Regions from separate parts of the Streptomyces sp. NPDC033136 genome, predicted to be linked through region 3. Evidence: riboswitches for the same ligand, from Rfam matches in the RefSeq annotation. Region 3 holds a riboswitch; each other region holds the start of a gene.
The links. A riboswitch is a leader RNA that binds a small molecule or an ion and turns the genes downstream of it on or off. The one in region 3 is predicted to bind cobalamin.
Positions count from the first base shown of each region.

Region 1 (7,397 bases), on a different contig from region 3:
CGGCGATCCTGCCAGGCAGGGTCCCGACGAGCCGCAGGACGGGGGCACTTCCGGCCGGAGGCCGACCGCCCGCCGGGGCCGGTCGGCGCGCCGATGCCGCGGGGGTCGAGATCGCATACAACCCGTATGACAAGAAACACATGTGCTACGCCCTGAGCACGGCGCGAGCGGGCATGCTGCCGGATGGTCCAGGACGGCCGGCCTGGACCATCCGGCAGCACGACGACGTCAGCGGCCCCCTGCCGGGCGACCGGAACGTCTTCAACGGGTCACTCGATCGGCTGAAGTGGTTCGCCGGAGGCGCCTTGATCGCGGGGGCGCGGGGAGCCTGACAGCACGGTGGAACGGCAACCCTCCGATGTGGACACCCCTGCGCCCCTCCCAGTTCACCTTCCGTTCACTCGGGTTACCTACGTTCGTCCAGCCAATGACCTCGAACGATTGCCTGGGTAAATGGAAAGCTTCTCGCTGATCCTCGCGATTGTGGTGGTAACCGCACTCGCGTTCGATTTCACGAACGGTTTCCACGACACCGCGAACGCGATGGCCACGACCATTTCCACGGGTGCCATGAGGCCCAAGGCCGCCGTCGCCATGTCCGCCGTCCTCAACCTGGTCGGCGCCTTCCTGTCCGTGGAGGTCGCCAACACGATCTCCAAGGGGCTCGTCGACGAAGCCGGCATCCGTCCCGAGGTCATCTTCGCCGCCCTGGTCGGAGCGATCCTCTGGAACCTGCTGACCTGGCTGGTCGGTCTGCCGTCCAGCTCCTCGCACGCCCTCATGGGCGGTCTGATCGGCGCCACGGTCGCCTCGGCGGGCATCGGCGCGGTGCACGGCGACGTGCTCGTCACCAAGGTCCTGATCCCGGCGATCGCAGCTCCGCTGGTCGCGGGCCTCGCGGCGATGCTGGCCACCCGGCTGACGTACTCCCTCGGCAAGAAGGCCGACGGCGAGGCGTCCAGGAAGGGCTACCGGTCCGGCCAGATCGCCTCCGCGGGCCTGGTCTCCCTGGCGCACGGCACCAACGACGCGCAGAAGACGATGGGTGTCATCACCCTCGCCCTGGTCGCCGGCGGCGCCGTCGCACCCGACTCCGACCCGCCCATGTGGGTCATCCTCTCCGCGGGCATCGCGATCGCGCTCGGCACCTACCTGGGTGGCTGGCGCATCATCCGCACCATGGGCAAGGGCCTGACCGACCTCCAGCCGCAGCAGGGCTTCGCCGCCCAGACCAGCGCGGCCACGGTCATCCTGGCCTCCTCCCACCTCGGCTTCTCCCTGTCCACCACCCACTCCGTGTCCGGCTCGGTGATGGGCGCGGGGCTCGGCCGCAAGGGCGGTGTCGTCCGCTGGTCGACCGCGACGCGGATGTTCGTCGCGTGGGGTCTGACGCTGCCGGCGGCCGCGCTGGTGGCCGCGATCGCCGAGTACGTCACCGGTTTCGGCGACTGGGGCACCGCGGCGGTGGCCGTCTTCCTCGTCGCCTCCAGCGCGGCGATCTGGATGCTGTCCCGGCGTGAGGTCGTCGACCACACCAACGTCAACGACACCGACGAGACGGAGCCCGCCGGTGTGGTGACCACGGCGATGGCCGCGGTGACGCCGCCGCCGACCGGCACGGCGACGGAGGACCCGGCGTCGTTCCCGGCCCAGGCCGCCTCCGAGCGGACGCCCTCGCCGACCACCACGGTCTGACCCCGCCCACCGGTAACAAGGAAGAGTCTCCGATATGAAGATCGACTGGGCGTCCCTCGGCTCCGTCTTCGGCGTCAGCCTCGTGGTCACCGTGGCCCTCGTGGGCCTGTTCACCCTCGGCATCACCGGCCTGTCCCGCCGCGAGCGGGCGGTGGCCCAGGGCGGCTCCGCGGGCCTCGCGGTCACCGGCGCGTACGCGTGCTTCGCGGCGTGCGCGGCTGCCGTGGTGTACGGGATCTACCTGATCGTGGCCTGACGGCCCGACCGCGCGACGCATCCGACCGGGCGGCACAGGACTTTGGTCCTGTGCCGCCCGGTCGTCGTGTGTGCCCGGGGGGCGATGTGGGGTTCTCCACACTCTCCCCTCGCAGGTCAACGGCAAGTTGACGGCGGTTCGCGGCCGTGGTGGACTGCCGGGGCCAGTACGGCGGCAGGAGAGGAAGCCGGTGCGAGTCCGGCGCGGTCCCGCCACTGTCACCGGGGTAGCAATCCCCGGGAGCCAGGAACTCTCACCGCCGGTCTAGTCGAACCAGGGCGCGGACACCCTGAGTGAGGACACATATCGCCATGCGCGGCTGCCGATCAAGGTTCAGCACCCCACCCCTGCCCGCCCTTTCGGCCGGCTGAGCCCATGGGTGCCGGTCGCGTCTTCGCGTACGGCGCCGCCGCCGGTCTGATCGGTGACCTGCTGCTCGGCGATCCTCGCCGGGGGCATCCGGTCGCCGTGTTCGGGCGGGCCGCTGCTGCCGTGGAACGGGTGTTGTGGCGGGACCACCGCGGGTGGGGCGCCCTGCACACCGCCGTGTGTACGGGAGGGACCGTCGCCGTCGGGTCCGTCGCCGCGCGTGCCGTGCGGACCTCCCCCGTCGCCTCCGTCGTCCTGACCGGTGCCGCCACCTGGGCGGTCGTCGGGGGGACTTCACTCGCCCGGGAGGCGCGGGCCATCGGGCGCGCCCTGGAGACCGGGGACGTCGAGGCGGCCCGGGCGCGGCTGCCCCATCTGTGCGGGCGGGACCCGCAGGCCCTCGACGCCGACGGGATCGCCCGGGCCGTGGTCGAGTCCGTCGCCGAGAACACCTCCGACGCGGTGGTGGGGGCGCTGGTGTGGGGAGCCGTCGGCGGGGTGCCCGGGCTGCTCGGCTTCCGGGCCGTCAACACCCTGGACGCCATGGTCGGGCACAAGTCGGCCCGGTACCGGCGCTACGGGTGGGCCTCGGCGCGGCTGGACGACCTCGCCGGATGGCCGGGGGCGCGGCTGACCGCCGTACTCGCGGCGCTGGCCGGGCCGGATCCGCGCGGGGCCGTACGCGCCTGGCGGGCGGACGCGGCGAAGCATCCGAGTCCCAACGCCGGGCCCGTGGAGGCCTCTTTCGCCGGGGCGCTCGGGGTACGGCTGGGCGGGACGCTCTCGTACGGCGGGCGGGCGGAGCACCGGCCCGTGCTGAACACCGGGGGGCGTGCCGTCGGCACGCACGACGTCGCGCGGGCCGTGCGGCTCTCGCGGCGCGTCACCTGGCTGGCGCTCGGCGTGTGCGCCGGAGCGCGGCTGCTGAAGAGGGGGACATGACATGAGCGGTGGGCTTCTCGTCGCCGGCACCACCTCCGACGCCGGCAAGAGCGTCGTGACGGCCGGGATCTGCCGTTGGCTGGTGCGGCAGGGCGTCAAGGTCGCGCCCTTCAAGGCGCAGAACATGTCCCTGAACTCGTTCGTGACGAGGGAGGGCGCCGAGATCGGACGGGCGCAGGCCATGCAGGCCCAGGCCTGCCGGGTCGAGCCGACCGCGCTGATGAATCCCGTGCTGCTCAAGCCCGGTGGCGAGCAGAGCAGCCAGGTCGTGCTGCTGGGCAAGCCCGTCGGTGAACTCAGCGCGCGGGGCTACCACGGAGGACGGCAGCAGAAGCTGCTCGGGACGGTGCTGGACTGTCTGGAGCAGTTGCGGGGCACGTATGACGCGGTGATCTGTGAGGGGGCCGGTTCTCCCGCCGAGATCAATCTGCGGCGGACGGACATCGTCAACATGGGTATCGCCCGGGGCGCCGGGCTCCCCGTGCTCGTCGTCGGCGACATCGACCGGGGCGGTGTCTTCGCCTCGTTCTTCGGGACCGTCGCGCTGCTGTCGCCGGAGGACCAGAGCTGCGTCGCCGGGTTCCTCGTCAACAAGTTCCGCGGGGACGTCTCCCTGCTGGAGCCGGGCCTGGACATGCTGCAGGGGCTCACCGGGCGGCGTACGTACGGCGTTCTGCCCTTCCGGCACGGGCTCGGGATCGACGAGGAGGACGGGATGGGGGTCTCCCTGCGGGGGGCGGTGCGGGAGTCCGTCGTCGCCCCGCCCGTCGGCGAGGACGTGCTGCGGGTCGCGGTGTGTGCCGTGCCGCTCATGTCCAACTTCACCGACGTGGACGCCCTGGCCGCCGAGCCGGGGGTCGTGGTGCGGTTCGTGGACCGGCCCGAGGAGCTGGCCGACGCCGACCTCGTCATCGTGCCCGGCACCCGCGGGACGGTCCGCGCCCTGGAGTGGCTGCGCGAACGGGGTCTTGCCCAGGCCCTGGTCCGCAGGTCCGCCGAGCAGCGGCCCGTCCTCGGCGTCTGCGGCGGCTTCCAGCTCCTCGGCGAGCACATCGAGGACGACGTCGAGAGCCGGCGCGGGCACGTCGACGGGCTCGGGATCCTGCCCGTGCGGGTGCGGTTCGCCCGCGAGAAGACCCTCACCCGGCCGGAAGGCGAGGCCCTCGGGGAGCGCGTCGAGGGTTACGAGATCCACCACGGGGTCGCCGACGTCACCGGAGGAGTCCCCTTCCTGGACGGCTGCCGGGTCGGCCAGACCTGGGGCACGCACTGGCACGGCTCGCTGGAGTCGGACGGCTTCCGGCGGGCCTTCCTGCGCGAGGTGGCGGCCGCCGCGGGCCGCCGCTTCGTCCCGGCACCGGACACCTCGTTCGCCGCGCTGCGCGAGGAGCAGCTCGACCGGCTCGGCGACCTGATCGAACAGCACGCGGACACGGACGCGCTGTGGCGGCTCATCGAGTCCGGCGCGCCGCAAGGACTGCCCTTCATTCCACCGGGAGCACCCGCATGAGCACTGTGTTGTTGTTGTCGACCGCCGACACGGACCTGCTGGCGGCCCGGGCCGCCTCGGGTGCCTCGTACCGGATCGGCAATCCGACCCGCGTGGACGTCCGCGAGGAGCTGCCGGCGCTGCTGGACGGCGCCGACCTCGCCGTCGTCCGGCTGCTCGGCGGCAAGCGGGCCTGGGAGGACGGGCTCGCCGCGCTGAAGGCCTCCGGGATCCCCACCGTGCTGCTGGGCGGCGAGGCCGTGCCGGACGCGGAGCTGATGGCCGAGTCGTCCGTGCCGGCCGGTGTCGTGGCGGAGGCGCTGAAGTACCTCGTGGAGGGCGGGCCGGACAACCTCACCGAGCTGGCCCGGTTCCTGTCCGACACGGTGCTGCTGACCGGCGAGGGCTTCGCGGCACCGCGGAAGATGCCCGAGTACGGCGTCCACGGCGAACGTCCGCACGTTCAGGACCGCCCGACCGTCGGTGTGCTCTTCTACCGGGCCCACGAGCTGAGCGGCAACACCGCCTTCGTGGACACCCTGTGCGACGCGATCGAGGCGCACGGCGCCAACGCCCTGCCGGTGTACTGCGGTTCGCTGCGCGGCGCGGACGACGGGCTGTACGAGATCCTGGGCCGGGCGGACACCCTGGTCGCCACCGTTCTGGCCGCCGGCGGCACCCACGCCTCGCAGGCCTCCGCGGGCGGTGACGAGGAGGCCTGGGACATCGGCGCCCTCGCCGAACTGAACATCCCCGTGCTGCAGGGCCTCTGTCTGACGACCTCCCGGCGGGCCTGGGAGGAGTCGGACGCCGCCCTCTCCCCCATGGACGCCGCGATGCAGGTGGCGATCCCGGAGTTCGACGGGCGTCTGATCACCGTGCCGTTCTCCTTCAAGGAGCAGGGCCCGGACGACGTGCCCGTGTACGCCGCCGACCCGGAGCGGGCCGCGCGGGTCGCCGGCATCGCCGTACGGCACGCGCGACTGAGGCACAAGGAGAACGCGGAAAAGCGGCTCGCGCTGGTCTTCACCGCGTATCCGACCAAGCACTCGCGCGTGGGCAACGCGGTCGGACTCGACACCCCCGCCTCGGCGGTGCGGGTGCTGGACGCGCTGCGGGACGCCGGGTACGTCGCCGAGGGGTACCCCGACAACGGCGACGAGCTTATCCACCGGCTGATCGAGGCCGGCGGGCACGACGTGGAGTGGCTGACGGAGGAGCAGCTGTCCGCCGCGCCCGCGCGGGTGCCGCTGGCGGACTACCGGGCCTGGTTCGGCAAGCTCGACCCGGAGCTGAAGGACGCCATGACCGAGGCGTGGGGCGAGCCGCCAGGCAGCCTCTACGTCGACGGGGACGACATCGTGCTGGCGTCCCTGCAGTTCGGGAACGTCGTGGTGATGATCCAGCCGCCGCGCGGCTTCGGCGAGAACCCCATCGCGATCTACCACGACCCGGACATGCCGCCGTCCCACCACTACATGGCGGCCTACCGCTGGCTGGAGGCCGCGACATCCGAGGGGGGCTTCGGCGCCGACGCGATCGTGCACATGGGCAAGCACGGCACGATGGAGTGGCTGCCGGGCAAGGGCCTCGGGCTCAGCGGCGGCTGCGCCCCGGACGCGGTCCTCGGGGACCTGCCGCTGGTCTACCCGTTCATCGTCAACGACCCCGGCGAGGGCACCCAGGCCAAGCGCCGCGGGCACGCCACGGTCGTCGACCACCTGGTGCCGCCGATGGCCCGCGCCGACACCTACGGCGACCTGGCCAAGCTGGAGCAGCTCCTCGACGAGTACGCGCTCGTCTCCGACCTGGACCCGGCCAAGGCCCAGGCGGTGCGCGCGCAGATCTGGACGCTGGTGAAGGCTGCCGAACTCCACCACGACCTGCATGTGGACGAGCAGCCGGACGACGACACGTTCGACGAGTTCGTCATGCACATCGACGGCTACCTGTGCGAGATCAAGGACGTCCAGATCCGGGACGGCCTGCACATCCTGGGCGGCGGGCCGGTCGCCGAGCCGCGCGTCAACCTGGTGCTGGCCGTGCTGCGCGCCTCACAAGTCTGGGGCGGGCAGGCGGGCGCGCTGCCGGGGCTGCGGGCCTCGCTGGCGGAGCACTTCGGGTTGGTCGAGAAGGAGTTGCTGGCCGAGCCGGGCGCTCCGGTGAAGGTGCCCGTCGAGCTGACGGACCTGGTCGAGGGCCCGTCCCGCAGCGCCGCCGACGCGATCGACCTGCTGGAGCAGCTGTGCCGGCGGCTCGCGGAGGGCATGGAGGAGCGCGGCTGGGCGGTCGCCGAGAGCGCGCCGCTGGTCCGGGAGGTCCTCGGCACCGAACTGCCCGAGGCGGTCGCCGTGCTGGAGTTCGCCTGTGCCGAGGTCGTGCCGCGGCTGGAGCGGACCACCGACGAGATCGGGCACATCCTGCGGGCCCTGGACGGCGGTTACGTCCCGGCCGGTCCCTCCGGCTCGCCGACGCGCGGTCTCGTCAACGTCCTGCCGACGGGCCGGAACTTCTACTCCGTCGACCCCAAGGCGATTCCGTCCCGGCTGAGCTGGGAGGTCGGGCAGTCGCTCGCGGACTCGCTGGTGCAGCGGTACCTGCAGGACACCGGGGCGTACCCGAAGTCCGTCGGCCTGACGGTGTGGG
Region 1 is NZ_JBVIPD010000005.1:449,570-456,966, reverse strand. It holds gene ACZ5TL_RS12655 (inorganic phosphate transporter) at 454-1,695, shown strand; gene ACZ5TL_RS12650 (hypothetical protein) at 1,730-1,951, shown strand; cobalamin riboswitch at 2,085-2,223, shown strand; gene ACZ5TL_RS12645 (cobalamin biosynthesis protein) at 2,327-3,262, shown strand; gene ACZ5TL_RS12640 (cobyric acid synthase) at 3,264-4,772, shown strand; gene cobN (cobaltochelatase subunit CobN) at 4,769-7,397, shown strand, end outside.
Region 1: linked by a shared signal. The riboswitch ahead of ACZ5TL_RS12645 (cobalamin biosynthesis protein) and the one ahead of ACZ5TL_RS19960 (ABC transporter substrate-binding protein) in region 3 are both predicted to bind cobalamin.

Region 2 (7,397 bases), on a different contig from region 3:
CGCGACGGACCCGGTGAAGGACACCTTGTCGACGCCGGGGTGCCCGACCAGGTACTCGCTCACCTCCCGGTCGGCGGGCAGGATGGACAGCACGCCCTCCGGCAACCCGGCCTCACGGGCGATCTCGCCGAGCAGATACGCGTCGAGCGGCGACTCGGGCGACGGCTTGAGCACCACCGTGCAGCCGGTGAGCAGCGCGGGGGCGAGCTTGGCGGCGGCGACGAACTGCGGGACGTTCCACGGGACGACGGCCGCGACGACCCCGACCGGCTCGCGCCGCACGAGGATCTTCCCCAGCACGCCGTCCCGCCGCTCCTCGTAGGGGAAGTCCCGCGCGACGGTGATCGCCGCGTCCCAGACCATCACCGCGCCGAAGGCCTGGGCGAGGACGCTCCAGGAGTACGGCGAGCCGTTCTGGGAGGAGATCACGCGGGCGATCTCCTCGTGCCGGGCGACGATCCCGTCCTTGATCCTGCTCACGACCTCGATCCGCTCGTCGAGGCTCGTCCGCGGCCAGGGCCCCTCGTCGAACGCCCGCCGCGCCGCCGCCACGGCCCGGTCCACATCCGCCGTCGAGGCGTGCGGGACGCGTCCGATGACCTCCTCGGTGTGCGGCGAGATCACCTCGATGACGTCCTGGCCCAGGGGGTCGGTCAACTCCCCGCCGATGAACAGCTGTCCGTGTTCCACGAGCTCGGTCATGGCCGACTGCCTCCCCAGGGACACTCTCTGACGATTCATCAGATACGCCCACTGATACCAGCCCCGCCCCGAGGAGTCCACGGACCGCACACCACGGGGAGCCCTCCCATGAGAACCTGTTCTAGTTATAGTGACGGGGAGTCGGCGACAGGGGAGTCCATGACACAGGTGACCGACCACCGCGGAGGCGTCCGCTCCCTCCGGGTCCCGATCCCGGACAACCCCCTCGGCCACACGCTGGTGTACGTCGTCGACACCGACCGCGGACCGGTGCTGATCGACACCGGCTGGGACGACCCGGAGTCCTGGGACACGCTCACCCGGGGCCTCACCGCGTGCGGCACCTCGCCGGCCGAGATCCACGGCGTGGTCGTCACCCACCACCACCCGGACCACCACGGCCTGTCCGGCCGGGTCCGTGAGGCGTCGGGCGCCTGGATCGCGATGCACGCGGCGGACACCGCGGTCGTACGGCGGACCCGGGAGGCCCGCCCCGAGCACTGGTTCTCGTACATGACGGACAAACTCGCCGCCGCCGGTGCGCCCGAGGAGCACCTCGCCCCCCTGCGGGCGGCCCGGCCCCGCGCCCTGCCCGGCCTCTCCCCCGCCCTGCCCGACCGCGACATCGCCCCCGGCGAACTGCTCGCCCTCCCCGGCCGCCGCCTGCGCGCGATCTGGACCCCCGGACACACGCCGGGCCATGTCTGCCTCCATTTGGAGGAGACCCACCCCGCCCAACTGCCGGGCCACGGCCGCCTGTTCTCCGGCGACCACCTGCTGCCCGGCATCACCCCGCACATCGGCCTCTACGAGGACCCGGACGACACCACCGTCACCGACCCCCTGGGCGACTACCTCGACTCCCTGGAACGCGTGGGCCGCCTCGCCCCCGCCGAGGTGCTCCCGGCCCACCAGCACCCGTTCCCCGGGGCCGCCGCCCGCGTGCACGAACTCCTCGCCCACCACGAGAGCCGCCTCACCGCCCTGCTGGCCCTGCTCTCCGAGCCCCTCACCCCCTGGCAGCTCGCCGAACGCATGGAGTGGAACCGCCCCTGGGACCAGATCCCGTACGGCTCCCGCACCATCGCCGTCTCGGAGGCCGAGGCCCACCTGCGCCGCCTGGTCAAGCTCGGCCGGGCGGAGGCGGTGCCGGGGAGCGAGCCGGTGACGTACGTGGCGGTGTAACGGGTCCTCCACCTTCCCTTCGGCGGACCCGCACCGGCGCTGAACGTACCCGCCTCATAAGGCACTTGGCGGTGTGCAGAGCCCCCTAGGATGGCCGGACGCAACACTCGCACGGGGAGAGATGCCCATGGGCACCGAACAGGCCGCACGCACCACGACCGGCGGCAGGGCCCTGGACGACCGGTCGGCCGGGCCCATGGTGCCGCGGCTGGTGCTGGGCGCCCGGCTCCGGCGACTGCGCGAGGAGCGGGGCATCTGCCGGGCGGACGCGGGGCACGTCATCCGCGCCTCCTCGTCCAAGATCAGCCGGATGGAGGCCGGCCGCCACGGCTTCAAACTGCGGGACGTCGCCGACCTGCTCACCCTCTACGGCGTGACGGACGAGGCCGAGCGCGCCACGCTGCTGGCGCTGGCCGAGCAGGCGAACACCCCTGCCTGGTGGCGGTACTACAGCGATGTCGTCCCCGCCTGGACCCAGACCTACCTCGGGGCCGAGCAGGCGGCGAGCGTCATCCGCTCCTTCCACGTCCAGCGTGTCCCGGGCCTGTTGCAGACCCCCGACTACGCACGGGCCTCCGTCCGGCTCGCCCACCCGGACGCGGGCGAGGGGGAGATCGAACGCAGGGTCGCGTTGCGGATGACGCGTCAGCGCGTCCTGCACCGGGAGTCGCCGGCCCGGCTGTGGGCCGTGATCGACGAGGCGGCGCTGCGCAGGCCGATGGGCGGCATCCGTGTGATGCGCGCCCAGCTCAAGCAGCTCATCGAGCTCTGCCGGCTTCCGCAGGTCACGCTCCAGATCCTGCCGTTCAGCGCGGGCGGCCATGCCGCGGAGGGCGGTCCGGTCACCATCCTGCGGCTGCCCGGTGGGCAGTTGCCCGACATCGTCTACCTCGAACGGCTGACTACGGCCGTCTACCCCGACCGGCCGGCCGAGATCGAGTGCTACTGGGATGCCATGAACCGGCTGGTGGTCGAAGCCGAGTCACCGGACGAGACGCCGACGACCCTCCACCGGATCCTTCAGGAGACCTGAGGCGTCAGCCTGGAGACGTGCGGCGTCAGCGTTTCCGGGCGACGCCGCCGTACTGGTGCACCTCCGCGGGCAGGCCCAGGGCCGCCGCGTCGGGACGCCAGCGCGAGCAGGAGGCCACGCCCGGTTCGAGCAGTTCCAGACCGTCGAAGTAGCGGGCGATCTGCTCGGGGCTGCGGAGGATGTAGGGGATCGAACCGCCGTCGTTGTACTGCTGGATGGCCCTGACGTAGTCCTCGCTGGTGTCGGTGGAGTCGTACTGCACGAGGTAGCTGCCCAAGGGCAGGGCGTCCACGAGCCGCCGCACGATCGAGCGGGCCTCGTCGTGGTCCTCGATGTGGCCCAGGATGCCCATCAGCATGAGGGCGACCGGCTTGTCGAAGTCCAGGGTCCGGCCGGCTTCCCGGATGATCGTGTCCGGCTCGCGCAGGTCGGCGTCGACGTAGTTCGTGACGCCTTCCGGTGTGCTGGTGAGCAGCGCGCGGGCGTGGGCCAGGACCAGCGGGTCGTTGTCGACGTAGACGATGCGGCTCTCCGGGGCCGCCCGCTGGGCGATCTGGTGGGTGTTGTCGACGTTGGGCAGCCCGGTGCCGATGTCCAGGAACTGGCGGATGCCCTCCTCGGCGGCCAGGTGGCGTACGGCGCGGGCGAGGAAGTAGCGGGCGGCGCGGGCCCCGGACTCGATGCCGGGGAAGGCCTCGCGGAACGCGTCACCGGCCACCCGGTCGACCTCGTAGTTGTCCTTGCCGCCCAGCCAGTAGTTCCAGATCCGGGCCGAGTGCGGCACCGAGGTGTCGATCTTGGGGAACGGCTCCTGCGTGGCGTTCTCCACCTGGTCGGTCATGGACGGCTCCTGGGTGTGGTCGGGAAGGCCCACGCTAGCCTGTCCGCGCCCCGGAGAGGATCAACTCCTCGGCAAATCGCAGGAGTTCGGCCTCCACCTCACTCGGCCAGGGCCTGCCGCGTGGGAGGGGCGGGCCGGCGAGGAGGGCTCGCGGCGCAGCACCCACGCCTCGTCGATCTCGTACACGTCGGCCCGGCGGCCCGAGCCGAGCAGCTTCCCTGGTGGTGTGGTCGGCATGGGGCGAAGCCGCCCCGGCCCAACCGGCGCCCTCGGCCGGTTTTCTACCGACAGGTACAGTAAGCGGGTCGTCATCACACCGTACGGGGGGAAGCCGGTGCAATTCCGGCGCTGACCCGCAACCGTGTACCGCCCGCCGAGGCGGTGAGCCGGATCGCCCCGTACGGTTCGTGACCGGCTCACGTGCCCGGCAGCCCGCCGGTGCACGGCACCGTCGAGGTATACGGAGCCGAGCCGCCGGGGTGTCCCGTGCTGCCCGGCTCCCCCACAGGGAGAGGCACCCGCCGATCATGAACGTCCGCCGCAGCGCCGCGGTCCTGGCCGCCGTCGCCGTGATCGGCGCCGCCACCCCGGCCGCCGCCGCCCCGTCCCCGTCGCCGTCCCAGGCGCTCCCCTCCGCCCTGTACGGCGACAAGGACCCGAAGTTCGACGGCGTCTGGCGCCAGTCCCTCGCGCTCCTCGCGCAGGACACGGTGCGGGTGAGGCCGGCCGCGAAGTCCGTCGAGTGGCTGGTGCGGCAGCAGTGCGCGGACGGCGGCTTCGCCCCGTACCGCCCCGACCCCGCCACGGCGTGCGACGCCAGGACCATGCTGGACACCAACGCCACCGCCGCCGCGGTGCAGGCGCTGGCCGCGCTCGGCGGGCACGACGACGTCACCGGCAAGGCCGTCGGCTGGCTGAAGTCCGTCCAGAACAAGGACGGCGGCTGGGGTTACGCGCCCGGCGGTGCCAGTGACACCAACTCGACGTCGATCGTCATAGGCGCGCTCGCCGCCGCGGGCGAGAAGCCGGACCAGGCCGAGAAGGACGGCGAGTCCCCCTACGACGCCCTGCTGAAGCTCGCGCTGCCGTGCGGCGGGGACGGCGACGGCGCCTTCGCGTTCCAGCCGGACAGGGAGGGCAAGCTCGCCGCCAACGCCGACGCCACGGCGGCCGGCGTACTGGGCGCACTGGGCAAGGGCATGGTCGTCAAACCCGGCAAGGGGCCCGAGGCGACCTGCGAGAACGCCACAACGCCCCAGCAGGCGGCGGCGAACGGGGCTGCCTATCTCACCGCCGTCCTGGCCAGGGACGACGAGCATCTGGTGTCCGCCCTGGGCGGTGCCGAGCCCCAGCCCGACCACGGCAACACCGCCGACGCGGTCGTGGCGCTCGCCGCGCGGGGTGACACGGCGCAGGCGGAGAAGTCCGTGCGGTGGCTGGAGAAGAACTCCGCGTCCTGGGCCGCGCGGAGCGGTCCGGCCGCCTACGCCCAGCTGATCCTCGCCGCCCACGCGACGGGCACGGACCCGCGCGACTTCGGCGGCGCTGACCTCGTCAAGCAGCTCAACGCGACGGGCCCGGCCCCGCTGAAGGCCGAGAAGCCGAAGGCCTCGGACTGGGAGCAGGACTCGGGTTCCTTCTTCGGGATCTGGTGGTACGTCGGCGTCTGCCTCGTCGCCGGCATCGGCATCGGGTTCCTGTTCACCGGCCGCAAGAAGAAGCAGCAGCCGTGATCCGCCGGGCCGTTCTCCTCGTCCTGGCCTCGCTCCTGCTCCTCTCGGGCGCGGGCCAGGCCCAGGCAGCCGGTTACCGCTACTGGTCGTTCTGGGAGCGCGACGGCGACCGCTGGGTCTACGCCACCCAGGGCCCGTCCACGACCCGCCCCTCGGACGGCGACATCCAGGGTTTCCGCTTCGCGGTGAGCGAGGACTCCGGGGACGCGGCCCGACCGCGCGGCCGGGCCGACTTCGCGACGATCTGCGCGAAGACGCCCGCACGGGACGGCGAGAAGCGAGTGGCCCTGGTCCTCGACTTCGGCACGCCGGGGGACGCCCCCCGGGGCGAGTCCCCGCCCGCCGCGAGAACGGCCTGCGCGCAGGTCCCCTCCGACGCGACCACGGCGGACGCCCTGGCGACGGTGGCCAAGCCGCTGCGCTACGACACCAACGCCCTCCTGTGCGCCCTCTCGGGCTACCCGGAGCAGGGCTGCGGGGAGCAGGTGTCGAAGAAGCAGCCCACGACCACGACCGAGCCCTCGCCCGCGCCCGCGCCCGGGAAGGACACGGCGGACGACGGCCCGTCCCTGGGCCTGTGGGCGGGAATCGGCGCGGTGGCGGCCCTGGGCGCGGCAGCGGTCTGGCAGGTACGACGGCGTGACCATGGCCAGTCCTAGCGGCACCCCACTGCGCCGGGACGCGCGAAGCCCCCGCCCCCCGGGCCGACACCCGGCGTCTCTCCATCCCGGCGCCTGGTGGCTCTGGGCGCTGTCCCTCGGCACCGCGGCCACCCGCACCACGAACCCCCTTCTCCTCACCCTCCTCATCGCGGTCTCCGCCTACGTCGTGGCCACCCGCCGCCCCGAGACCCCCTGGTCCCGCTCCTACGGCGCCTTCGTCAAGCTCGCCCTCGCCGTCCTGCTCATCCGCCTGCTCTTCGCGACGGTCCTCGGCTCCCCCGTCCCCGGCACGCACACCCTGCTCACCCTCCCCGAAGCCGGCCTCCCCGCCTGGGCCCAGGGCATCCGCCTCGGCGGCGAGGTCACCGCGGAGGCCCTCGCCTTCGCCCTGTACGACGGCCTGAAACTGGCCACGCTCCTCATCTGCGTCGGTGCCGCGAACGCCCTCGCGAACCCCTCCCGTCTCCTCAAGTCCCTCCCGGGCGCCCTCTACGAGATGGGCGTGGCGGTCGTCGTGGCCCTCACCTTCGCCCCGAACCTCATCGCCGACGTCCAGCGTCTGCGCGCCGCCCGCCGGCTGCGCGGCCGTCCGGACAGGGGCGTCCGGGGTCTGCTGCACGTGGGCCTGCCGGTCCTGGAGGGCGCGCTGGAGCGCTCGGTCGCCCTCGCCGCCGCGATGGACGCCCGCGGCTACGGCCGTACCGCGCGGGTCCCCGCCGCCGTCCGCCGTACCACCGCCGCCCTCACCCTCGGCGGTCTGCTCGGCGTCTGCGCCGGAACGTACGGGCTGCTCACGGCCGAAGGCGCCGGGTACGGCGTGCCCGTCCTGCTGGCCGGGCTCGCCGCCGCCCTCGCGGGCCTCAAACTCGGCGGTCGCCGCTCCCTGCGCACCCGCTACCGCCCGGACCGCTGGGACGCACGCGCCGGGCTGGTCGTCGCCTCGGGCGTGGCGGTCGCGGCCCTCCTCACCCTCGCCTCCGTCCGCGATCCTGCGGACCTGCACCCCGGCGTGGTCCCGCTCGTCGCCCCCACGCTCCCGCTCTGGCCGGCCGCCGCCGTCCTCCTCGGCCTGCTGCCCGCGTTCGTCGCCCCCGATCCCAAGGAGCCGTCGTGATCCGCTTCGAGGAGGTCTCCGTGACGTACGACGGGGCCGCCGAACCCACCGTCCAGGGCATCGACTTCGAGGTCCCGGAAGGTGAACTCGTGCTGCTGGCGGGCCCGTCCGGGGTCGGCAAGTCGAC
Region 2 is NZ_JBVIPD010000011.1:224,057-231,453, reverse strand. It holds gene ACZ5TL_RS22215 (aldehyde dehydrogenase) at 1-702, opposite strand, end outside; gene ACZ5TL_RS22210 (MBL fold metallo-hydrolase) at 862-1,887, shown strand; gene ACZ5TL_RS22205 (DUF5753 domain-containing protein) at 2,015-2,920, shown strand; gene ACZ5TL_RS22200 (SAM-dependent methyltransferase) at 2,946-3,761, opposite strand; adenosylcobalamin-variant (AdoCbl-variant) riboswitch at 4,077-4,166, shown strand; gene ACZ5TL_RS22195 (prenyltransferase/squalene oxidase repeat-containing protein) at 4,289-5,494, shown strand; gene ACZ5TL_RS22190 (SCO2322 family protein) at 5,491-6,153, shown strand; gene ACZ5TL_RS22185 (CbiQ family ECF transporter T component) at 6,140-7,270, shown strand; gene ACZ5TL_RS22180 (ABC transporter ATP-binding protein) at 7,267-7,397, shown strand, end outside.
Region 2: linked by a shared signal. The riboswitch ahead of ACZ5TL_RS22195 (prenyltransferase/squalene oxidase repeat-containing protein) and the one ahead of ACZ5TL_RS19960 (ABC transporter substrate-binding protein) in region 3 are both predicted to bind cobalamin.

Region 3 (7,397 bases):
TCGACCTTGCCGGCCGTCTCGTGGGAGTGCGGGGTGAGGACGTGGGCCATCCGGTGGAGCAGGCCGTGCCCGTGGCCCCCGTCGTGCCCGTGCCCGTCGTCGTGCCCGTGGCCCCCGCCGTGCCCGTGCCCGTCCTCGTGCCCGTGGCCCCGGTCGTGCCGGTGTCCGTGGTCATGAGGGTGGGAATGCTCGTGCCGGTCGCTCACGTGGGTCCCCTTCCGGTGCGCGTGTGAGTGGACGTGCACACGCCCACGGGGCCATTATGTGCGTATGAGCGCACGCATGCACCTGTCATCTGCGCACGATGCGCATCCGCGCAGTCCCGGCGAGGAGCAGTTCGCGCTCGCCGCCGAACTGCTCGCCCTGCTCGGGGACCGGACGCGGCTCGCCCTGCTGCACGCACTGACAGGGTCGGAAGCCGACGTCACGACGCTCACCCAGGCGTGCGGGGCGGCGCGGCCGGCCGTCAGCCAGCACCTGGCGCGACTGCGCCTCGCGGGCCTGGTGGACACGCGCAAGGAGGGCCGCCGGGTGGTCTACTCACTCCGCGACGGCCATCTGCGCCGGCTGGTGGACGAGGCGCTGAACGTGGCCGACCACCGCCTCAGCGACCGGCCCCCGCACGACTGAGTCAGTACCGCGCGGCCGCCCCGAGGTACTGCTCGCCGGAGCCCGGGAGCGGCAAGGCACGGGTCATGCGGCTCGTCATGGAGGCCGGTCTCAGTGGGCGGGCGCCTCCGCGACGGCCCGTCCTCGATGCCCCGCCCCATCTCCCCGGGCCGGGACGCCAACGCCCGGGCCCAGTGGTGGATCGCCGGCCACCGCGGATGAGCAGCCGTCGAGGTCACGCCCGAGCAGGGGGATCACTGCCCGAGCAGGGGGATCTCGATCGCTGGGCAGCGGTCCATCACCATGTCCAGGCCCGCGGCGCGGGTCCGCTCGTACGCCGCCTCGTCGACGACACCGAGCTGGAACCACACGGCCCTGGCGCCCTTCGCGACCGCCTCGTCGGCGACCGCTCCGGCGAGGTCGCTGTTCACGAACACGTCCACGACGTCCACCTCGAAGGGGATGTCCGCCAGGCTCGCGTACCCCTGCTCGCCGTGCACCGTCTCGGCCTTCGGATGCACCGGCACGACGCGCTTGCCGAAGCGCTGGAGGACGGCGGCGACCCCGTACGCCGCGCGCCGCTGGTTCGACGACAGGCCCACCACGGCCCAGGTGTCGCCGAGTCCGGCGAGAATCCTGCGGATCGTTGCCTCGTCGCCGTACACAGGCTGCCTCCTCGGACGTCGTGGACGACCTGCTGTGCGCACAACGACGCGAGGTGCGCGGTCATTCCCCCGGTGCCCCCGTGATAGCTTGCCGAGGCCAGTCGAACCCATGTACGTGGGTCAGGGAATCCGGTGCGAATCCGGAACTGACGCGCAGCGGTGAGGGGGACGGGCGGGGCCTCGGCCACTGGACTCCCTCGCGGAGGTCCGGGAAGGCGCTCCGATCCGGATGAACCCGAGTCCGAAGACCTGCTGGCGGCCCCCGCGGCCGCACGCGGCGGGGGAGCACCGTACGACCGGGCTCCGCGATCGAGCCCTCGACGACTGAGGACTGGTTCCCGTGTCCCTCGCCCGACCCGCCCGTGCCGCCGTGCTGCTCGCGGTCGGCTCCCTGCTCCTGACCGCCTGCGGCGACGCGAAGCCCGCCCCCGCGAAAGCCGCCGTCACCCTCGGCAACTGCGGCCACGAGGTCCGCGTCGAGGCCGCGCCGCGGCACGCCGTCTCCCTCAACCAGGGCACCACCGAGATCCTGCTCTCCCTCGGCCTCGCCGACCGCCTCGCGGGTACCGCCACCTGGACCGACCCGGTGATGAAGGGGCTGGAGAAGGCCGAGGCGAAGGTGCCGCGCATCGCCGAGAACAACCCGTCCTTCGAACGGGTCCTGGACGCCGGCCCCGACTTCGTCGCCGCCTCCTTCGTCTCCACCCTCGGCAAGGGCGGCGTCGCCACCCGCGAGCAGTTCGAGAAGCTCGGCGTCCCCACGTACGTCTCCCCGTCCGACTGCGCCGGCAAGGACAACTCGGGGGGCGGCGACGGAGCACGCGACAGAGCCCTGGGCATCGACACCGTGTACGGCGAGGTACGGGATCTCGCGGCCGTGTTCGGGGTGAGGGAACGCGGCGAGGAACTCGTGGCGTCCCTCCGGCAGCGCATGACGAAGGCCACCTCCGGCATCGACGCCCACGACGTCACCCTCCTGTACTGGTTCGCCAACTCCGAGTCGCCCTACATGGCGGGCTGTTGCGGAGCGCCGGGCATCATCACCCGGGCCCTCGGCGCGAAGAACGCCTTCGACGACACGCACGAGGAGTGGCCGCAGATCAACTGGGAGACGGTCGCCGACCGTGACCCCGACGTCCTCGTCATCGGCGACCTGACCAGGAAGTCACAGACCGCCGAGTCGGCCGCGCGGAAGATCGCCTTCCTGGAGTCCAACCCGGTCACCAGGACCATGGACGCCGTCCGGCACAAGCGGTACGTGCTGCTCAGCGGGCAGGCCATGAACCCGACCATCCGCACGGTCGAGGGCGTGGAGCAGGTCGCCGCCGGGCTGCGCCGGTTCGGGCCGGCCAAGTGACCGACCGGGACCTGCCGGAGGTCACGGCCCCGGCGTCCGGGATCCGGACCCGCCGTGGGTCCGGGCTCGCGCTGGGCGCTGCCGGGGCCCTCGCGCTCGTCGTCTCCCTCGCCGTGTCCCTCACCATCGGGCCCGCCGACATCAGCGTCGCCGACGTGTGGTCCGTCGTGGCCGCCCACCTCGGCCTCGGCAGCTCGGAGCTGACGCCGATCCGGGACGGGATCGTCTGGCAGCTGCGGCTGCCCCGCACCCTGCTCGCGGCCGTGTGCGGGGCCGGACTCGCCGTGTGCGGGGCGGTGATGCAGTCGCTGCTGCGCAACCCGCTCGCCGATCCGTTCGTGCTCGGGGTGTCCTCGGGCGCCTCCACCGGCGCGGTCCTGGTCGTCGTGCTCGGCGTGGGAGGCGGCGCCCTCCCGGTGTCCGCGGGCGCGTTCCTCGGCGCCCTGGTCTCCTTCGCGCTGGTGCTGCTGCTCAGCCACACCCTCGGCGGCACCACCGACCGGGTCGTCCTCGCGGGCGTCGCCGCCATGCAGCTGTTCTCCGCGCTCACCTCCTTCGTCGTGATGACCGCCGCCGACGCCGAGACGACCCGGGGCGTGCTCTTCTGGCTCCTCGGCTCGCTCGGCGGCGCGGGCTGGACCGACGTCTGGCTGTGCCTGGCCGTCCTGGCCGTGACGCTGGTCGTGTGCCTGGCGTACGCCCGTACCCTCGACGCCTTCGCTTTCGGGCAGGACGCGGCGGCCGCGCTCGGGGTGTCCGTGGCCCGCACCCGGCTGGTGCTGCTGTGCGTCACGGCCCTGCTCACGGCGGCGCTGGTCAGTTCGGCCGGGGCGATCGGCTTCGTCGGGCTGGTCCTGCCGCATGCCGCCCGGGCCCTGGCCGGCCCCGGGCACGCCCGGCTGCTGCCGGTCACGGCCCTGGCCGGGGCGGTGTTCCTGGTGTGGGTGGACACGCTGGCCCGTACGGTGCTGGACCCGCAGGAGGTTCCGGTGGGGGTGGTGACGTCGCTGATCGGGGTGCCGGCGTTCGTGGTGGTGCTCTACCGGACGCGGAGGGTGCGGTGAAGGGGGCAGGGGCGGCGGCGAGCGGGGCGGCGACGGCGGTGAGCGGGGCCGGGCTGCGGGCCGACCGGGTAGGCCGCCGTGCCGACGGACGCCTGATCCTCGACGACGTCGTCCTCGCGCCGGAGACCGGCTCCACGGTCGGTGTCCTCGGCCCCAACGGCTCCGGCAAGTCCACACTGCTGCGACTGCTGGCCGGGCTGCTCACGCCGACCACCGGAGTCGTCACGCTCGACGGCACGCCGCTGGACGGCCTGCCCCGCCGTACGGTCGCCCGCCGCCTCGCCATGGTGGAGCAGCAGTCGGACACACAGGTCGAGCTGACGGTCGAGGACGTCGTACGGCTGGGCCGCGTGCCGCACCGCCGCGCCTGGACACCCGCCTCGGCTGACGACGCGCGGGCGGTACGCGCCGCCCTGGCGCGCACGGGCCTCGCCGGCCGGGCCGGCCAGCCCTGGCACACCCTCTCGGGCGGCGAACGCCAGCGGGTGCAGATCGCCCGCGCGCTGGCCCAGGAACCCCGCGAACTCCTCCTGGACGAGCCGACCAACCACCTCGACATCCACCACCAGCTCGACCTGCTCGCCCTGGTCACGGGCCTGCCGGTCACGACCGTCGTCGCCCTGCACGACCTCAACCTCGCGGCGATGTACTGCGATCAGGTCGTGGTGCTGCGCGAGGGTCGGGTGGTGGCGGGCGGCACCGCGCGGGACGTGCTCACCCAGGAGCTCATCGCCGAGGTGTACGGGGTGCGGGCGGACGTCCGGTGCGAAGGCCCCGAGGGGCGGCCCCACGTGCGGTTCCTGGGAACCCTGGACTGAGCGGACCCGGCCCACGCCAAGAAGGGGCCTGTCCGCCACGGTGGCCGGGAAACGCCGAACCTGCCCGCGTGTCCCCGGCCGGCGGCCTACGCTCGCCTCGTGCTGCGCATCATCGACACTCGTACCGGCCGGCCGGTCGAAGCCGCCCCCGCCCGCCGGGGCCTGACCCGTGTCGAGGTGCACGCGCCCGGCTCCGACACGACGAACCTGCGGGTGCTGCTCGTCGCGGACCTGCTCGTGCGGACCCTGGAGCTCGGTGGCACCCCCGTGTGGGCCCTGCTGACGGGCGGGCGGCGCCAGGCGGAACTGCGGACGAGCGCCGCGGCACTCGGCGTCCGGCCCTTCGAGGACAGTCCTGACGTCAGCGCGGGCCTGGGGGAGGCCCAGGTCATCCATGTCGCGGCCAAGGGCGGTGCGACGCCCGACGGGGTGCGGATCGCGGTCGGCGCCGTGGGGGCGGAGGTGTCGGACAGCCGGGCCGGCGGTTCGGCGGAAGGGGAGGCGCCGGCCGGGCGGTCGGCTCAGGAGGGCCCGGAGTCCGGCATCGACCCCGCCGTCCTGCGTCTCGCGTTGATCACCCGGCACCACAGCGCCCCCGCCCGGCTGACGGCGGCCGACCTCGACGACGCCCGCGCCACCCTCGCCCGCTGGCGCGGCGCGGTCGCCCGATGGGCCCGGAGCCCCTCGCGGCCGGTTCCCGACGAGGTGCGGGTGAGACTGCGCGATGCCTGGGAGGACGACCTGGACGTGCCCCGGGTGCTGGATGTGCTGCACCATGTGGAGACCGAGCCGGATCTGCCGGACGGCGCCCGCTTCGAGACGTTCGCCTACGCCGACCGGCTCCTCGGCCTCGACCTCACCGCCGACCTGGGATCCCCGTCATGATCGACCGCGCAGGAGCGGGCCCGCTGCGCCGCCTGGTGGTGCTGCGGCACGCCAAGTCCGCCTGGCCCGTGGACGTCTCCGACCACGAACGCCCGCTCGCCCCGCGCGGCCGCCGGGACGCCCCCGCGGCCGGCCGGGCCCTGGCCGAGGCCGACTGCCTGCCGGACCTCGCGCTGTGCTCCACCGCCGTACGCGCCCGCCGGACCTGGGACCTGGCCGCCGCCGAGTGGGGCACACCCCCGCCCGTCCGCTACGACCACCGCCTGTACGCGGCGGGCCCTGCGGGCCTGCTGGCCGTCGTGCACGAGACGCCCGCCGAGGTGGAGACGCTGCTGCTGCTCGGACACAACCCCGGTCTGGAGGAACTGGTCCTGGCGCTCGCCGGTGACGGCCTCGACGACACCCTGGAGCGGGTCCGCACGAAGTTCCCCACCTCGGCGATCGCCGTCCTGTCCTGGCGCGGCACGTCCTGGCGGGCCTTCACCCCAGGCACCGCCCTGGTCACATCGGTCACCGTGCCCCGGGGCGTGAAGAAGCACCACTAGTCTCCGCCTCCCTGGACGCCGGCACCACCTGCGGCCGGATCCACAACGCGCTCAAGAACACCGACGGCGCCGCCGCCGGCCTGACCATCCACGCGACCACCGCCTACGGCGCCGTCACCGCCCGCAGCCTGTAAAGAAGCCCCTCATGACCGACCTGGCGATCGCCGCGCACGGGCTGCGCAAGTCCTACGGCGACAAGACCGTCCTCGACGGCATCGACCTGGCCCATGAGCCTCGTCAGCCCGAACGCCGAGGCCGCCGGCAACAACGCCATGCCCCTGATCCAGCTGCCGCTCCTGTCCAGCGCCTTCGTGCCCCTCGACACGATGCCGGGCTGGTTCCGGCCGATCGCCGAGTACCAGCCGTTCACGCCGGCCATCGAGACCCTGCGCGGCCTGCTGCTCGGCAGCGAGATCGGCACCAACGGATGGCTCGCCGTCATCTGGTGCGCGGGGCTCGCGGTGCTCGGCTACTTTCTGGTCGACCTCGAAGTTCGACGACGACCCCCGATAAGCGCCATGACCCCGCGGATCACCTCCGCAACCCCTCCCCACCCCACGGCGGCGTACACCGGCACCACGCCGGAGTGCGCCGCCCCGTTCGTGCGCGAGGACACCGCCCCGTCGTCACCGGTGCCGACGATTAGGCTGGGCCGATGCAGGACGAATACCGCACGGTCGCCCGCGCGGGCGTGCACGAGACCGAGGTCAACCGCTCCCGCTTCCTCTGCGCCCTCGCCCCGGCGGCCACCGAGCAGGAGGCCCAGGACTTCATCGCCGCGGTCCGCAAGGAGCACGCCGACGCCAGCCACAACTGTTTCGCCTACGTCATCGGCGCCGACGCCTCCGTCCAGAAGGCCGGCGACGACGGAGAACCCGGAGGCACCGCAGGCGTCCCCATGCTCCAGATGCTGCTGCGCCGGGACATGCGGTACGTCGTCGCCGTCGTCACCCGCTATTTCGGCGGGGTCAAGCTCGGTGCGGGCGGGCTCATCCGGGCGTACGGCGGAGCGGTCGGCGAGGCCCTGGACACCCTCGGCACCCGCACCCGCCGCAGGTTCCGGCTGGCCACGGTCACCGTCGACCACCAGCGCGCCGGCAAACTGGAGAACGACCTGCGGACCACGGGGCGTGAGGTGCGGGACGTGCGCTACGGGGAGGCGGTCACGATCCGGATCGCCCTGCCGGACGCCGACGTGGACGCCTTCCGGGCGTGGCTGGCCGACGCGACCGCCGGGACGGCCGGGTTCGCGTTGGGCGGGGAGGCGTACGGGGACGCCTGACACGCGGCCACGGCGAGTGCCGCAAGACGGACGCGGTGAGGCCCCCCGACCGGTGGACACGGGAGTACGGCAGCGTGCCGGAGTGACACGTTCCACGCATACTCGCGGACATTTCCCCTGAATTGACGCCCCAAGGTGGGGCATCGCGAGGTTCGTGAGGGGCCAGGTGCCC
Region 3 is NZ_JBVIPD010000010.1:28,382-35,778, forward strand. It holds gene ACZ5TL_RS19945 (cation diffusion facilitator family transporter) at 1-206, opposite strand, end outside; gene ACZ5TL_RS19950 (ArsR/SmtB family transcription factor) at 271-630, shown strand; gene ACZ5TL_RS19955 (CoA-binding protein) at 864-1,274, opposite strand; cobalamin riboswitch at 1,356-1,545, shown strand; gene ACZ5TL_RS19960 (ABC transporter substrate-binding protein) at 1,615-2,631, shown strand; gene ACZ5TL_RS19965 (FecCD family ABC transporter permease) at 2,643-3,695, shown strand; gene ACZ5TL_RS19970 (ABC transporter ATP-binding protein) at 3,692-4,513, shown strand; gene ACZ5TL_RS19975 (hypothetical protein) at 4,613-5,398, shown strand; gene ACZ5TL_RS19980 (SixA phosphatase family protein) at 5,395-5,943, shown strand; partial or broken gene ACZ5TL_RS19985 (DUF4097 family beta strand repeat-containing protein) at 5,943-6,077, shown strand; partial or broken gene ACZ5TL_RS19990 (ABC transporter permease) at 6,156-6,456, shown strand; gene ACZ5TL_RS19995 (YigZ family protein) at 6,599-7,225, shown strand.

Region 4 (7,397 bases), on a different contig from region 3:
AGATCCGCGGAAGCGGGCTGCCTCAGAAGTCCTCGTCCAGGTCGACGGTGCCCTCCACCGCCACCTGGTACGCGGAAGGCCGCCGCTCGAAGAAGTTGGTCAGCTCCTGAACCCCCTGGAGCTCCATGAAGGAGAAGGGGTTCTCGGAGCCGTACACCGGAGCGAAGCCGAGGCGGGTGAGCCGCTGGTCGGCGACGCACTCCAGGTACTGCCGCATCGACTCGGTGTTCATGCCCGGCAGGCCGTCGCCGCACAGGTCGCGCGCGAACTGCAGCTCGGCCTCGACGGCCTCGCGGAGCATGTCCGTCACCTCCTGCTGAAGCCGGTCGTCGAACAGCTCCGGCTCCTCCTTGCGGACGGTGTCGACCACGTCGAAGGCGAAGGACATGTGCATGGTCTCGTCGCGGAACACCCAGTTGGTGCCGGTGGCCAGGCCGTGCAGCAGGCCCCGGCTGCGGAACCAGTAGACGTAGGCGAAGGCACCGTAGAAGAACAGGCCCTCGATGCACGCGGCGAAGCAGATCAGGTTCAGCAGGAAGCGGCGGCGGTCGGCCTGTGTCTCCAGGCGGTCGAGCTGGTCGACCGAGTCCATCCACGTGAAGCAGAACTCGGCCTTCTCGCGGATGGAGGGGATGTTCTCGACGGCCGCGAAGGCCGCCGCCCGGTCGTCGTGGTCGGGGAGGTAGGTGTCCAGGAGCGTCAGATAGAACTGGACGTGCACGGCCTCCTCGAACAGCTGGCGGCTCAGATAGAGCCGGGCCTCGGGGGAGTTGATGTGCTTGTACAGCGTCAGCACCAGGTTGTTCGCGACGATCGAGTCGCCCGTGGCGAAGAAGGCCACCAGTCGGCCGATCAGGTGCTGTTCGGCGGGGGAGAGCTTGGCGAGGTCGGCGACGTCCGAGTGGAGGTCGACCTCCTCCACGGTCCAGGTGTTCTTGATGGCGTCCCGGTAGCGCTCGTAGAAGTCCGGGTAGCGCATCGGGCGGAGAGTCAGCTCGAAGCCGGGGTCGAGAAGGTTCTGAGTCATAACAGTCGGCGCGAAGCGCCGTCCTCCAGGGGTGGCGGTCGGGTGGCGGGTGGGAATTACTGGCAGGCCTCGCAGGACTCGGGGTTTTCCAGGGAGCAGGCGACGGCGTCCTCCGTCGCCGGCTGCTGCACGGGGACGGTGGCGGTGGCCTGGGCGGCGCGGGCGATGCGGGTCGCCGGGCGCGAGCGCAGGTAGTACGTGGTCTTCAGCCCGGACTTCCAGGCGTAGGCGTACATCGAGGAGAGCTTGCCGATGGTCGGCGTCTCCAGGAAGAGGTTCAGGGACTGGGACTGGTCCAGGAACGGGGTCCTGGCCGCCGCCATGTCGATCAGGCCGCGCTGCGGGATCTCCCACGCTGTGCGGTACAGCCTCCGCACGTCCTCGGGGATCCAGGCGAAGTCCTGCACCGAGCCGTTCGCCTCACGCAGGGCCTCCCGGCTGCGGGCGTCCCACACGCCGAGCCGCTTCAGCTCGTCCACCAGGTAGGAGTTGACCTGGAGGAACTCACCGGACAGCGTCTCGCGCTTGAACAGGTTGGACACCTGCGGCTCGATGCACTCGTACACGCCCGCGATGGAGGCGATCGTGGCCGTCGGCGCGATGGCGAGGAGCAGGGAGTTGCGCATGCCGGTCGTGGCGACGCGCTCGCGCAGGGCTGCCCAGCGCTCCGGCCACGTCAGCTCCACGTCGTAGTGGTCGGGGTGCAGTACGCCCCTGGCCGTACGGGTCTTCTCCCAGGCCGGCAGCGGGCCGCTGCGCTCGGCGAGATCGGCGGAGGCCTCGTAGGCGGCGAGCATGATGCGCTCGGCGATGCGGGTGGACAGCGCCTTGGCCTCGGGCGAGTCGAAGGGCAGGCGCAGTGTGAAGAGGACGTCCTGGAGACCCATGGCTCCGAGGCCGACGGGACGCCACCTGGCGTTCGACCGGCCTGCCTGTTCGGTCGGGTAGAAGTTGATGTCCACGACCCGGTCGAGGAACGTCACGGCCGTACGGACCGTCTCGTCCAGCCGCTCCCAGTCGATGCCCCCGCCCGCCCGGTCGACGAACGCGCCGAGGTTGACCGATCCCAGGTTGCAGACCGCCGTCTCCCCGTCGTTGGTGACCTCGAGGATCTCCGTGCAGAGGTTGGAGGAGTGCACGACGTGGCCCGGCTCGGCCGTCTGGTTGGCGGTGCGGTTGGCAGCGTCCTTGAAGGTCATCCAGCCGTTGCCGGTCTGCGCGAGGGTGCGCATCATGCGGCCGTACAGCTCGCGGGCGGGCAGCGTCTTCTTCGCCAGGCCCTTCGCCTCGGCCGCCCGGTACGCGGCGTCGAACTCCTCGCCCCACAGGTCGACCAGCTCGGGCACGTCCGCGGGGGAGAACAGCGACCACTGCCCGTCGGCGTTCACGCGGCGCATGAACTCGTCCGGGATCCAGTGGGCCAGGTTCAGGTTGTGCGTACGGCGGGCGTCCTCGCCGGTGTTGTCGCGCAGTTCCAGGAACTCCTCGATGTCGGAGTGCCAGGTCTCCAGGTACACCGCGGCGGCGCCCTTGCGGCGGCCGCCCTGGTTCACGGCGGCGACCGAGGCGTCGAGGGTCTTCAGGAACGGGACGATGCCGTTGGAGTGGCCGTTGGTGCCGCGGATCAGCGAACCCCGGGCGCGGATGCGGGAGTAGGCGATGCCGATGCCGCCGGCGTGCTTCGACAGCCGGGCCACCTGGTGGTACCGGTCGTAGATGGAGTCCAGCTCGTCCTTGGGGGAGTCGAGGAGGTAGCAGGACGACATCTGGGGATGCCGGGTGCCGGAGTTGAAGAGGGTGGGGGAGGAGGGGAGGTAGTCGAGGCGGCTCATCAGCCCGTAGAGCGCGGCCACTTCGTCCAGCGCGCGGGTGGTGTCGTCCTCGGCGAGACCGGCGGCGACCCGCAGCATGAAGTGCTGCGGCGTCTCGATCACCTGGCGGGTGATCGGGTGCCGGAGCAGATAGCGGCTGTGGAGCGTGCGCAGGCCGAAGTAGCCGAAACGGTCGTCGGCGGCGGTGTCGATCAGGGCGTCGAGGCGGGCCGCGTGCAGCCGGACGAACTCGGCGGTGCGGTCGGCGATAAGGCCCTCGCGGTGGCCCACGGCGACCGACTCCGTGAAGGACGTTACGCCCTGGGAGGCGGCCTCCGCGCGGATGCCGATGGTCAGCAGCCGGGCGGCCAGCCGGGAGTAGGCGGGGTCCTCGGAGATGAGACCGGCGGCCGCCTCCGTCGCCAGCTCGCGCAACTCCGACGCGTCAGCCCGCGCGGACCGGCCGCGCAGCGCGGCGGCGGCGACCCGGCCCGGGTCGGCGTCGGGGAGGTCGGCGGTCAGCTCGGTCAGGGTCCGCAACAGGGCGGCACCGGGAGCGTCGTGCGCTTCTTCGGCGGCTGAGACCGGTTCCGCAGGCGCGATGGTCACGTGGGGCTCTCCCTCGCTCGGCACGGGGGCCTCGTCGAGGGCAGGGGGCAGCACGCGAGCGCACGCGGCGTCGCGTCCACCGGCCCATTCCACGAGGCCCGGACGTCAGGGCACACCGGCCGGACGGCCGGGCGCGCTGTCGGCAGGTCCTCGGACTGACTCCCATACATGCATGAACAGGCATGGGTATACCGTTGCGGGACAGTTCCGGATTCCCACCGGATTCCCCTGCGGCGACAGCGAGCATGAGCATACATCTTGTGCCGGGCAGAGAAAGCACCCCTAGATGTAGTGCCGAGATGGTTTCACAGTGTCAACTCGTAGGTGAGGAGAGTGATGTCGTCGAGCTCCGGAATCGGGTTCCAGTCGCGCTCCGGGACACGGACGAAGCCGAGACGTTCGTAGATGCGGTGGGCGGCGTGCATGGTTCGCTGCGTCGACAGGACGACGCGGACGCAGCCGCACGTCGCGCGGGCGCGGTCGACGCAGGCGCGGACGAGGGCCTCTCCGGCGCCGCGGCCGCGGGCCTCGTGGGCGACGGCGAGCATCCGTATCTCGGCCTCTCCGGGCAGGGCGATGTCGGCCATGGGACCGCCGGCGGGAACGAAGGTGACGCCACCGAGGAGGTGTTCGCCCCGGGTGGCCACCAGGACGTCCGCGGCGGCGGCCCGCTTGGCCACGTCCTTGAGTTCCCCGAGGTAACCGTCGCTCTCACCGAAGTCGAGGAGGTCGTCCTTCAGGTAGGCCTGGGCGGTGATCTCGCCGAGGGCGCCGTACTCGGTGGGCTTCACTCGCCGGATGAGAATGTCCATGGTCCGAGTCTGCGGGACGGGTATGACAACGGGCCGCCGGTTTCTCACCGACGGCCCGCTGTCACCTGCGACTCAGTGCGAGGTGCCCGCCGTCGCCGGCGGAAGCTCCACCTGAACCCCCGGGTCGCCCGCGTCCGCCGTGTAGTCCTCCGGCTTGGTCTCGTCGATGCCGTCGGGGGCCTTCAGGGCCTTGAGGACGAACGTCAGGACCACCGTCACCACCACGTTCAGGACGAACGCCGTGAGGCCGATATAGCCGATCTCGCCGATGCCGGGGATCTCCTTCGAGGAGCCGCCGAAGTGCTTCTGGGTCGGGGAGGCGACGCCGTACGCGGCGACCGTGCCGTAGAGCATGCCGACCGCCCAGCCCGCGAGCAGGGCCCAGCGGTGGAACCAGCGGGTGAACAGGCCGCCGACCAGCGCCGGGAAGGTCTGCAGGATCCAGATGCCGCCCAGGAGCTGGAAGTTGATGGCGACCGTCTTGTCCATCGTGAGGACGAAGGCCAGCGCGCCGACTTTCACCAGCAGGGACACCAGCTTGGAGACCTTGGTCTCCTGCGCGGGTGTGGCGTCGGGCTTGATGAAGTCCTTGTAGATGTTGCGGGTGAAGAGGTTCGCGGCCGCGATGGACATGATGGCCGCCGGGACCAGGGCCCCGATGCCGATCGCCGCGAAGGCCACGCCCGCGAACCAGTCGGGGAACATGTTCTCGAACAGCTGCGGGATCGCCAGCTGCCCGTTCTGCACCTTGACGCCGGCCGCGATCGCCATGAAGCCGAGCAGCGCGAGCAGGCCCAGCATCAGCGAGTAGAGCGGCAGGATCGTGGTGTTGCGGCGGATCACCTCACGGCTCTTCGAGGACAGCGTCGCCGTGATCGAGTGCGGGTACATGAAGAGCGCGAGCGCGGAGCCCAGCGCCAGCGTGGCGTAAGTCCACTGCCCCGCCTCCGCCGGCACCAGCGCACCGCGCGGCGCGCCTGTCGCCGGGTTGGTCTGGCTGTACGCTTCGCCCGCCTTGGCGAAGATCTCGTCGAAGCCGCCCAGCTTGATCGGGATGTAGATGATCGCCACCGCGATGACGATGTAGATCAGGGTGTCCTTCACGAACGCGATGAGCGCGGGCGCACGGAGACCGGACGAGTACGTGTACGCCGCCAGCACGCCGAAGGCGATCAGCAGCGGCAGGTCCTTGATGAACCAGTTGGTGTTCTCGCCGCCGCCGACGCCCATCACGTCCAGCACGGCCTGGATGCCGACCAGTTGGAGCGCGATGTACGGCATCGTCGCGAGGATGCCGGTGAGGGCCACGGCCAGGGAGAGGCCCTTGGAGCCGAAGCGGCCGCGCACGAAGTCGGAGGTCGTGACGTACCCGTGCTTGTGGGACACCGACCACAGACGGGGGAGGAAGGTGAAGATCAGCGGGTACACCAGGATCGTGTAGGGCACCGCGAAGAAGCCGGCCGCGCCCGCCGCGTAGATCGCCGCGGGGACGGCGACGAAGGTGTACGCCGTGTACAGGTCGCCGCCGAGCAGGAACCAGGTGACCCAGGTGCCGAACGAGCGGCCGCCCAGACCCCATTCGTCGAGGCTGTGCTCGTTCTCGGCCTTGCGCCAGCGCGCGGCCAGGAAGCCCATGACGGTGACGAGCAGGAAGAAGAAGATGAAGACGGCGAGCGCGACGCCGTTCACGCCGTCCTTCACTCCGACGCACCGCCCTTCGTGGCCGAGCGGGCGCGCTGGTCACGCTGCCACAGCTTGTAGGCGATCACCGTCAGGACGGTGGAGATCAGCACCCACGCCATCTGGTACCAGTAGAAGAACGGGATCCCGATGAAGGCCGGGTCCATCCTGGTGTACGAGCCGACCCACAGCATGGCCACGAAGGGCGCTATGAGGCAGAAGCCGATGACGACGCGCACAGGCGTCACCACCGGCCCTCTGCTGGCTTCCGGGGCTTGCGACATCAGGCGGCTCCGTCCCCTCGATGATCACCTCTGCGATGCGCAGGCAATCTAGGTCAGGGTGCGGCGACAGCGGAACCCCTCGTCCGTAATGCGGTACCCCATATGCGGTACCAACAGGGAATGGGCCCTCAACGGCCACCGCAGCGGTTCAGCTACTCCTGAGGCCGCTTCAGGCGCGCCACGAACTTGTACCGGTCCCCCCGGTACACCGAGCGCACCCACTCCACCGGCCGGCCCTCCCGGTCCAGGGAGTGCCGGGACAGCATCAGCATGGGCAGGCCCACGTCCGTGCCGAGCAGGCCGGCCTCGCGCGGGGTGGCCAGCGACGTCTCGATGGTTTCCTCGGCCTCCGCGAGATGGACGTCGTAGACCTCTGCGAGCGCGGTGTAGAGGGACGTGTACTTCACCAGGGACCGGCGCAGGGCGGGGAAGCGCTTCGCGCTCAGGTGGGTGGTCTCGATGGCCATCGGCTCTCCGTTGGCCATGCGCAGCCGCTCGATGCGCAGCACGCGTCCGCCGGGCGTGATGTCGAGCAGTCCGGCCAGCCGGTCGTCGGCCGTGATGTAGCCGATGTCCAGCAGCTGCGAGGTGGGTTCGAGGCCCTGGGCGCGCATGTCCTCGGTGTACGAGGTCAGTTGCAGCGCCTGCGAGACCTTCGGCTTGGCGACGAAGGTGCCCTTGCCCTGGATGCGCTCCAGCCGGCCCTCGACGACCAGTTCCTGCAGCGCCTGGCGCACGGTCGTGCGCGAGGTGTCGAACTCCGCCGCCAGCGTGCGTTCGGGCGGGACCGGTGTGCCGGGCGCCTGGGTCTCGGTCATGTCGAGCAGGTGCTTCTTCAGACGGTAGTACTTCGGCACGCGCGCGGTACGGACCGGTGCCCCGCCCCCGTTCTCCGCGCTGCTGACGTCGGTGCTCATGCTCCGCCTTCCCGGCTCGGTCTGCCGACACGGTTCCACTTGTATACCGTCGGCGGCTCTTTTGGTCTAGTCCACCATTCCCTGTGGTCTACCCGCAGTATGCCGTGCCCGCTGGGATTTTCGCTGGCTTCTTACTTAAAGGTTCCTGCATATGTAGGTCGCATAACGGCTGGTCAGGACTGTCTGGCGACCCTTGACAGGCCTCCTGGTCTGGTCCAAGCTCCCCGTACTGGTCTACACCATTGGTCCAGGCCCGG
Region 4 is NZ_JBVIPD010000013.1:84,230-91,626, reverse strand. It holds gene ACZ5TL_RS23780 (ribonucleotide-diphosphate reductase subunit beta) at 23-1,027, opposite strand; gene ACZ5TL_RS23775 (ribonucleoside-diphosphate reductase subunit alpha) at 1,084-3,447, opposite strand; cobalamin riboswitch at 3,572-3,700, opposite strand; gene ACZ5TL_RS23770 (GNAT family N-acetyltransferase) at 3,753-4,259, opposite strand; gene mctP (monocarboxylate uptake permease MctP) at 4,332-5,960, opposite strand; gene ACZ5TL_RS23760 (DUF3311 domain-containing protein) at 5,957-6,223, opposite strand; gene ACZ5TL_RS23755 (GntR family transcriptional regulator) at 6,376-7,140, opposite strand.
Region 4: linked by a shared signal. The riboswitch ahead of ACZ5TL_RS23775 (ribonucleoside-diphosphate reductase subunit alpha) and the one ahead of ACZ5TL_RS19960 (ABC transporter substrate-binding protein) in region 3 are both predicted to bind cobalamin.